Azospirillum brasilense: one gene and its partner. The protein of the gene in region 1 interacts with the protein of each later gene in a pairwise test. Links are inferred from orthologs where the notes say so. Each region holds a gene or a part of one and is shown on either strand. Other genes may lie near its edges.

The links. The genes of interacting proteins can lie anywhere in the genome.
Region 2: the proteins of parC (region 1) and rplL interact in binary tests that used the Escherichia coli proteins (3 or more experiments, as listed by UniProt). The link is inferred for Azospirillum brasilense from one-to-one orthologs.

Annotation. Positions count from the first base shown.
Region 1 is NZ_CP012915.1:1,310,005-1,315,439, forward strand. What follows is about bases 2,479-5,435. They hold parC (DNA topoisomerase IV subunit A), read right to left. Parts: upstream 5,114-5,435; coding sequence 2,843-5,113; downstream 2,479-2,842. Other genes in these bases: recO (DNA repair protein RecO), read right to left, coding at 5,132-5,435. In the rest of the region: AMK58_RS19650 (TRAP transporter large permease), read left to right, coding at 1-1,152; AMK58_RS19655 (TRAP transporter substrate-binding protein), read right to left, coding at 1,275-2,372. UniProt on the Escherichia coli protein: Topoisomerase IV is essential for chromosome segregation; it is the principal protein responsible for decatenating newly replicated chromosomes. It relaxes supercoiled DNA.
Region 2 is NZ_CP012914.1:2,247,159-2,249,923, forward strand. It holds rplL (50S ribosomal protein L7/L12), read right to left. Parts: upstream 1,688-2,765; coding sequence 1,313-1,687; downstream 1-1,312. Other genes in the region: rpoB (DNA-directed RNA polymerase subunit beta), read right to left, coding at 1-1,078; rplJ (50S ribosomal protein L10), read right to left, coding at 1,745-2,263; rplA (50S ribosomal protein L1), read right to left, coding at 2,531-2,765. UniProt on the Escherichia coli protein: The binding site for several of the GTPase factors involved in protein synthesis (IF-2, EF-Tu, EF-G and RF3). Is thus essential for accurate translation.

The DNA.
Region 1 (5,435 bases):
ACGGGCGTGGTGGCCGCGTCGGTCATCTCGATGGGCCTGATCTCGCTGCCGATCATGCTGCGCTACGGCTATGACCGGCGACTGGCGTCAGGCGTCATCGCGGCGTCGGGCACGCTGGCCCAGATCATCCCGCCGTCGCTGGTGCTGATCATCCTGGCCGACCAGCTCGGCCGCTCGGTCGGCGACATGTACGCCGGCGCCCTGGTCCCCGGCCTGGTGCTGACCGGCCTCTACGCCGGCTACATCCTGGTCGTCAGCATTGTCCGCCCCGAGTTCGCTCCGGCCCTGCCGCTGGAGGCCCGCTCCCTGCGCGGCTTCCAGCTCCTGTTCCGGGTGCTGACCTCGCTGGTGCCGCCGCTGGTCCTGATCTTCCTGGTGCTGGGCACCATCTTCCTCGGCATCGCGACGCCGACGGAAGGCGGCGCCATGGGTGCCGCGGGCGCCATGATCCTGGCACTCATGAAGCGGCAGCTCAGCTGGTCGCTGATGCGTCAGGCGATGGACACGACGGCGAAGCTGTCCTCCTTCGTCATCTTCATCCTGATCGGCTCGACGGTCTTCGGTCTGGTGTTCCGCGCCGTGAACGGCGACCTGTGGGTGGAGCATCTGCTGACCGGCCTGCCGGGCGGCGAACTGGGTTTCCTGATCGTCGTCAACATCATGGTCTTCCTGCTCGCCTTCTTCCTCGACTTCTTCGAGCTGGCCTTCATCATCGTGCCGCTGCTCGCCCCGGTCGCGGAGAAGCTGGGCATCGACCTGATCTGGTTCGGCGTCCTGCTGGGCGTCAACATGCAGACCTCCTTCATGCATCCGCCCTTCGGTTTCGCCCTGTTCTTCCTGCGAAGCGTCGCTCCACGGGAGGACTACAAGGACAAGATCACCGGGAAGATCATCAAAAAGATCACCACCGGCCAGATCTACTGGGGCGCCGTGCCGTTCGTCTGCATCCAGCTGATCATGGTGGCTCTGGTCATCATATTCCCGGAGATGGTCTTCAGCGGCCTGGACCGTGGTGAGCCGATCAACATCGACAACATCCAGATCGATATCCCGTCCTTCGATACCGGCGAGCCGCCGCCGCCCTTCGGCGCGCCGGAACAACCGGCCGAGGACCCCAACGCCGACCTCATGCGGCAGTTGCAGGGCAAGTAACCGGCCTTCCATTCCCTCCTCTCCCGCCCGACGGGGGAGGAGTCGGAACCGGGAATCTTGCTCGATCATCGGCAAACAAAAAAGCCCCGCTTCAGCGGGGCTTTTTCGTGACCAATGTTCCTTTACGATTTCTTCTTCAGCGCCGGAGTCGAGTAGACGAAGGTATCGAAGGTGTATTCAGCAACGCGGAACCACTGATATTCTTCGTCACGGAACTTTCGCCACTGCTCGTAGATCTTACGGAACTTCTCGTTCTTCGCGGCTTCCTCTTCGTAGACGTCGAAGGTCGCCTGATAGCAGGCCTGAAGGATCTCTCGTGGATAAGGCTTAAGCAGGGTGCCGGTGCCGACCAGACGCTTCACCGCGAGCATGTTCACCACGTCGTACTTGCCGAGCATGTCGGCGGTCGCGTCGGCGCAGGCCGCCTCCAGAATCGCTTGATAATGCTTGGGAAGCTGCTCCCACTGCGGCATGTTGACGAGGAAGGACACCTGCGGGCCGCCTTCCCACCAGCCGGGATAGTAATAATATTTGGCGACTTTGTTGAAGCCCAGCTTCTCGTCGTCGTAGGGGCCCACCCACTCCGCCGCGTCGATGGTGCCCTTCTCCAACGCCGGATAGATGTCGCCACCGGCGATCTGCTGTGGCACGACCCCCAGACGCTGCAGGATGGTGCCGGCGTAGCCGCCGATGCGGAACTTCAGCCCCTTCAGATCCTCCACCGTCTTCAACTCGTTGCGGAACCAGCCGCCCATCTGGGTACCGGTGTTGCCCGCCGCGAACTGGATGATGTTGTAGCCTTTGAAGAATTCCCGCATCAGCTCCATACCGCCGCCGTGGGTCATCCAGGCGTTCTGCTGGCGCGCGTTCAAGCCGAAGGGCATCGCCGCGTCAAAGGCGAAGGTCGGGTCCTTGCCGACGTAGTAGTAGGAGACGGTGTGGCCGCACTCCACGGTGCCGTCCTTCACGGCGTCCAGCACCTGAAGGCCGGGGACGATCTCACCGCTGGCGAAGGTGCGTATCTGGAACTTGCCCTCGGTCATCTCGGCAACGCGCTTGGCCACCCGCTCGGCCCCGCCGTAGATGGTGTCCAGGCTCTTGGGAAAGCTCGACGCGCAGCGCCACTTGATCTCGGGGTTGCTCTGCGCGATGGCGGGAGCGGCCAAAGTGCTGGCGGCGACACCGACACCGGCGCTGGTGATGAAGGTACGGCGTTTCATGGCGGTCTCCTTGGGTCCTCTCGTCCCGGCGTGGGCGCACACCGCCGTTCCGGCCCCCGGAAAGGGAGCGCGGCGTGCGAACCGAAAGGCTGTTGTTTTTGAGGAAGTTGTCTGGCAACGCCGGATCGACGTCACCGTGCGGGTCACGGACCGGGGCTGATGGAGACAGGCCCCTGTGTCGCCGCTGTACCTTCACACGGATCTGTGGTGACCATGCGCGTGCCTCCCTGTCGCCCGGTGTTCCTCCGGCCCCCGGCGCGCCCTTCGGGCACTCCTTCGGTCGGCGGCACCGAGTTCATTTTGATACAACGACTATGCCGGAATCGCGGGGCAGACTTCAAGCCCGAGCATGGCTCAGCCCTACCAATTCGGGAATTTTCCGTCGGAGATTCCGCCAAAAGTGAAACGGGGGGCCGAAAGCCCCCCGTTTGCGCGCAACGTTAGGTGTATGGGGCCGGGAAACGGCCGGCTTACGTGAAGCGGTTGACCTTGGGGAAGCCGTTGGGCGGCATCTTGCCCACGCCGGCGCGGTTGCCCAGCCAGCCGGTCAGGTTGGTGACGTTGAACTGCCGCTCGCCGTGCTTCCAGCTCAGCCCCTCGGCGACGGTGAAGACCTTCAGGTCGGACAGGCTGCCGTCCTTGTACTTCTGGAGCTGCACGCCCTTGCCGCGGGCCATCACCGGCACCTGCTCCAACGGGAAGACCACCATCAGGCGGTTGTTGCCGATGACGGCGACGTGGTCGCCCTCCGCTGGGATGCAGATCTTGGCGTCCTTGTTGTCGTCGGGGTTGAGAACCTGCTTGCCGGAGCGGGTGTGGGCGACGACCTCGTTCTCCTCGACCTGGAAGCCGCGCCCATCCTCCGACGCGACCAGCAGGCGGCGGTCGGGTTGGTGCTTGAACAGGGTGATGATGTCCGCCTCGTTGCCGAGATCGATCATCAGCCGCACCGGTTCACCGAAGCCGCGCCCGCGCGGCAGCTTGTCGGCGGACAGCGTGTAGAATTTGCCGTTGGTGCCGAAGACGAGGAGCTTGTCGGTGGTCTCGCAATGGACCCAGAAACCTTCCTTGTCGCCTTCCTTGTATTTGACGTCGAGACGTTCGGCGTCGGTCAGATGGCCGCGCACCGCGCGGATCCAGCCCTTCTGAGAGCACAGCACGGTCAGCGGCTCGCGCTCCACCATGGCATCGACGGGGATGTCGATGATTGCCGTCGCGGTGGCCACCTGCGTCCGGCGGTCCTCGCCGAAGCGCTTGCGCGTCTCCTCCGTCTCCTTGCCGATCCTCTCCCAGCGCAGAACCGTGTCGGAGAGAAGCTCCGTCAGCCCGGCCTTCTCGGCGCTCAGCGCGTCGTTCTCGCGCTGGATCTCCATCTCCTCCAGCTTGCGCAGGTTGCGCAGCCGCATGTTGAGGATGGCCTCGGCCTGCACCTCGGTCAGGGAGAAGGCACGCATCAGCTCCTGCTTCGGCTCGTCCTCCTCGCGGATGATGCGGATCACCTCGTCAAGGTTCAGATAGGCGATCAGATAGCCGCCCAGCACCTCCAGCCGGTGGTCGATCTTGGCCAGCCGGTGGCGGGACCGGCGCTCAAGAACCTCCATCCGATGGTCGAGGAAGGCGTCCAGCACCTCGAACAGGTTCATGACGCGCGGGGCATTGTCCTTGCCCAGCACGTTCATGTTCATGGCGAAGCGGATTTCCAGATCGGTCGTCTGGAACAGCGAGGCCATCAGGACCTCGGGGTCGACGTTGCGGCTCTTCGGCACCAGGACGAGACGCACGTCCTCCGCCGACTCGTCGCGGACGTCCTCCAGCAGCAGCAGCTTGCGGTTGGTCAGAAGCTCCGCGATCTTCTCGACCAGACGGGCCTTCTGCACCTGATACGGGACCTCGGTGACGACGACCTGCCAGGTGCCCTGCCCCAGCTTCTCCACCTCCCACTTGGCGCGCAGGCGGAAGGAGCCGCGCCCGGTCCGGTAGGCCTCCACCACGTTGGCGCGCGGCTCCACCAGAACGCCGCCGGTCGGGAAGTCGGGGCCGGAGATCAGGGTGACCAGATCCTCGATCGAAGGAGGGGGCGGCGCCTCCTTGCCGGCCAGAAGCGCCTTCTCGCGGCGCTGCCTGTACTTCACGATCAGCCGCAGGGCGGAGCAGAGCTGGGCGGCGTTGTGCGGCGGGATGTTGGTCGCCATGCCGACCGCGATGCCGCTGGAGCCATTGGCCAGCAGGTTGGGGAAGTTGGCGGGCAGGACCGCCGGCTCGTCCCCGTCGCCGTCGTAGGTCGGGCGGAAATCGACCGCGTCCTCGTCGATGCCTTCCAGAAGCGCCTTGGCGACATCGGTCAGGCGCGCCTCGGTGTACCGCATGGCCGCGGCGTTGTCGCCGTCGATGTTGCCGAAGTTCCCCTGCCCATCCACCAGCGGGTAGCGCACCGCAAAGTCCTGCGCCAAGCGGACCAGCGCGTCATAGACGGAGGTGTCGCCGTGCGGATGGAACTTGCCGATCACGTCGCCGACCACGCGGGCCGACTTCTTCGGCGGAGTCGAGGGGTCGAGCCGCAGCTGGCTCATGGCGTAGAGCAGACGCCGGTGCACCGGCTTCAGCCCATCGCGCACGTCGGGCAGCGACCGCGCCATGATGGTGGACAGCGCGTAGCTCAGATACCGCTCGCTCAGCGCGTCGCGGAGCGGCTTCTCCTGGATGTCGAGGACGGGGTCTTGGGCAGGGTCTCGGGACGTCATGGCGTGTGGATACCAAATCTAGCGGCCACGCGCCACAGCGTTCTCGTAACGTTCTCTTAATCGCAGCCTTGCGGGCGGCAGTGGGCCGTTGAGGAGATGGCGCTCCAGGAAATGACCGGTCAGGCGCAGTCCCTCCGCCACCGCCTGCGGCCCCCCGCCGCCCAGACCGATCAGGAATCCGGGCAGCGGCAGCAGCCGGTCGCGGTAGGGCTCCCCGGCCGACGCCGACACCGCGCGACCGGTGCGCGGGCTGACGTAGGCGAGATAGTCGTTCGCCCCCGTCACCGCGCAACGATCGAGATCCAGCCCGAATCCGAGCTCC
Region 2 (2,765 bases), on another replicon or contig:
TCTCCAGCTTGTCGAGGTCGCTGGCCGACAGTTCGTCACCGGCTTCGAACAGGACTTCGCCGGTCCGCTCGTTGATGATGTCGACGGCGAGGTAGCGGCCGGTCAGTTCCTCGGTGGAGACGAGCTGCTCGGCGAGGCCGCCCTCGACCAGCTTCTTGATCAGGCGCGGCGTCATCTTGGTGCCGGCCTCGGCGACGACCTGGCCGGAGGCCGCGTCCACGAGGTCGGAGGCGACCTTCACGCCCTTCATGCGGTCGGCGTTGAAGGGGGTCTTCCAGCCGCCCGACGCGCGGGTGTAGGTGATGGTGTCGTAGAAGAAATTGAGGATTTCTTCCTTCGCCATGCCCTGCGCCTCGTAGGGCAGCAGGTCCTTCTTCTGGGCCTTCCGCTCGGCGCGCAGCGCCTCGGTCTCCGCGCCGTCCAGAGCGAACAGCAGCGTGGTGGCCGGCAGCTTGCGGCGGCGGTCGATGCGCACGTAGACGAGGTCCTTGGCGTCGAACTCGAAGTCCAGCCAGGAGCCGCGGTACGGGATCACGCGGGCGGCGAAGAGATACTTGCCCGACGAATGGGTCTTGCCCTTGTCATGGTCGAAGAAGACACCCGGGCTGCGGTGCATCTGCGAGACGATGACGCGCTCGGTGCCGTTGATGATGAAGGTGCCGTTGGCCGTCATCAGGGGCATGTCGCCCATGTAGACGTCCTGCTCCTTGATGTCGCGGATCGAGCGCAGGCCCGTGTCCTCTTCCACGTCGAAGACGGAGAGGCGCAGGGTCACCTTCAGCGGGGCGGCGAAGGTCATGCCGCGCTGCTGGCACTCCTCGACGTCATACTTCGGCTGCTCAAGCTCGTACTTCACGAAGTCGAGGACGGCGCGGTCGGAGAAGTCCTTGATCGGGAACACCGACCGGAACACCTCCTGCAGACCCAGGTTGGCCCGCTTCTCCGGCGGGACGTCCATTTGCAGGAAGTGGTCGTAGGAGCTGCGCTGCACCTCGATGAGGTTGGGCATCTGGGTGACTTCCGGGATGCGCCCGAAGCTCTTCCGAACACGCTTTCGACCCGTAAAGGATTTGGCCATGGATGTCCCCAAACGTCAGAATCGTGAGTACGCTCGACCAGAAGCACGCGAACCAGGGTGCTCGCCGCGACGCGGCGATGATCGCGCGGCCCGCCCCTTATGCAGGGACGGAAAGAGCCGGACCGAGAAACCCGGTCCGGTGGAAGGCAGAAAACGCCGTGCGGCGGCAGGCCCCCTCGGGGACCGGCCGCCGTCCGGCGTGGATATGTCTTATCCGTCGCAGCAAGACGGGTCTTACTTAATATCGACCTTGGCGCCGGCCTCTTCAAGCTGCTTCTTGATCTTGGCGGCCTCGTCCTTCGACACGGCCTCCTTGACCGGCTTCGGGGCGCCTTCGACCAGGTCCTTGGCTTCCTTGAGGCCCAGGCCGGTGATGGCGCGGACTTCCTTGATCACGTTGATCTTCTTGTCGCCGGCGTCGGCGAGGATCACGTTGAACTCGGTCTGCTCTTCGACCGGGGCGGCGGCGGCGGCCGGACCGGCGGCGGCAACGGCCACCGGAGCGGCGGCGGAGACGCCCCACTTCTCTTCCAGCAGCTTCGACAGCTCGGCGGCCTCGATGACGGTCAGGGCCGAGAGATCGTCGACCAGCTTCTGCAGATCAGCCATTTTAATGCTCCAACAACTCGATGTTCTGGGATGGGTAGACAGCTAGACGGGTGCGGCTCAGGCCGCCTCGTCCTTCTTCGCGTAGGCCGCCAGCACGCGGGCGACCTGGCCGCCCGGAGCCTGGAGAACGCCGGCGATACGGGTCGCCGGAGTCTGGATCATGCCCACGAGCTTGGCGCGCAGTTCGTCCAGCGACGGGAGCGTGGCGAGAGCCTTCACTCCCTCCGCGTCGAGGATCTGGTCGCCGAGAGCGGCACCGACGATCTTCAGCTTCTCGTTGGTCTTCGCGTAGTCGGCCACCACCTTGGCGGCCGCGACGGGATCCTTCGAGTAGGCGATCGCGGTCGGTCCCTTGAAGAGACCGTCCAGACCTTCAAACTGCGTGCCCTGAAGGGCGCGGCGGGCGAGCCGGTTCTTCGTCACCTTGAAGCTCGCGCCCGCGGCCCGAATCTTGCCACGCAGGTCGGTGACTTCCGCCACCGTCAGGCCGAGATGGTGGGTGACCACCACCAGGCCCGTTTCCTGGAGCTTCGACTGCAGGTCCGCGATCGTCGCTTCTTTTTGTGTACGATCCACGGATCGCCTCCTTGCACAGAGGTTTACAAGGGACCCCTTCCCTTTCGGTGGGGAGCCCCGGCGAACCTGTCCCAGAAGTTCGAGCCGTTCCTGAACCGCGGGCAAGCCCGCGTGGTTAACGGTTCAACTCCTGTCTGCTCTGGCAGGTTTAAGCCCTTGCCTCCGGAGAGACGCGGGCACCAGCGGTCTTGGACAGGGTGGGCATCCCCGCAGGGACACCCGATCGCCGCCGGTTCCCGAAGGAGCCGGCGGCGAAACTCAGATCACTCAGGCCGTGGCGGCCAGAGTGGACAGATCGAGCTTCAGGCCCGGGCCCATCGTCGAGGACAGCGAGACCTTCAGCAGGTACTGACCCTTGGCACCGGTCGGCTTGGCGCGGGTGATGGCATCCACGAAGGCGCGGATGTTCTGCACCAGGGCCTCTTCCGAGAAGCTGGCCTTGCCGACGCCGGCATGCACGATGCCGGTCTTCTCGGCGCGGAACTCCACGGCGCCGGCCTTG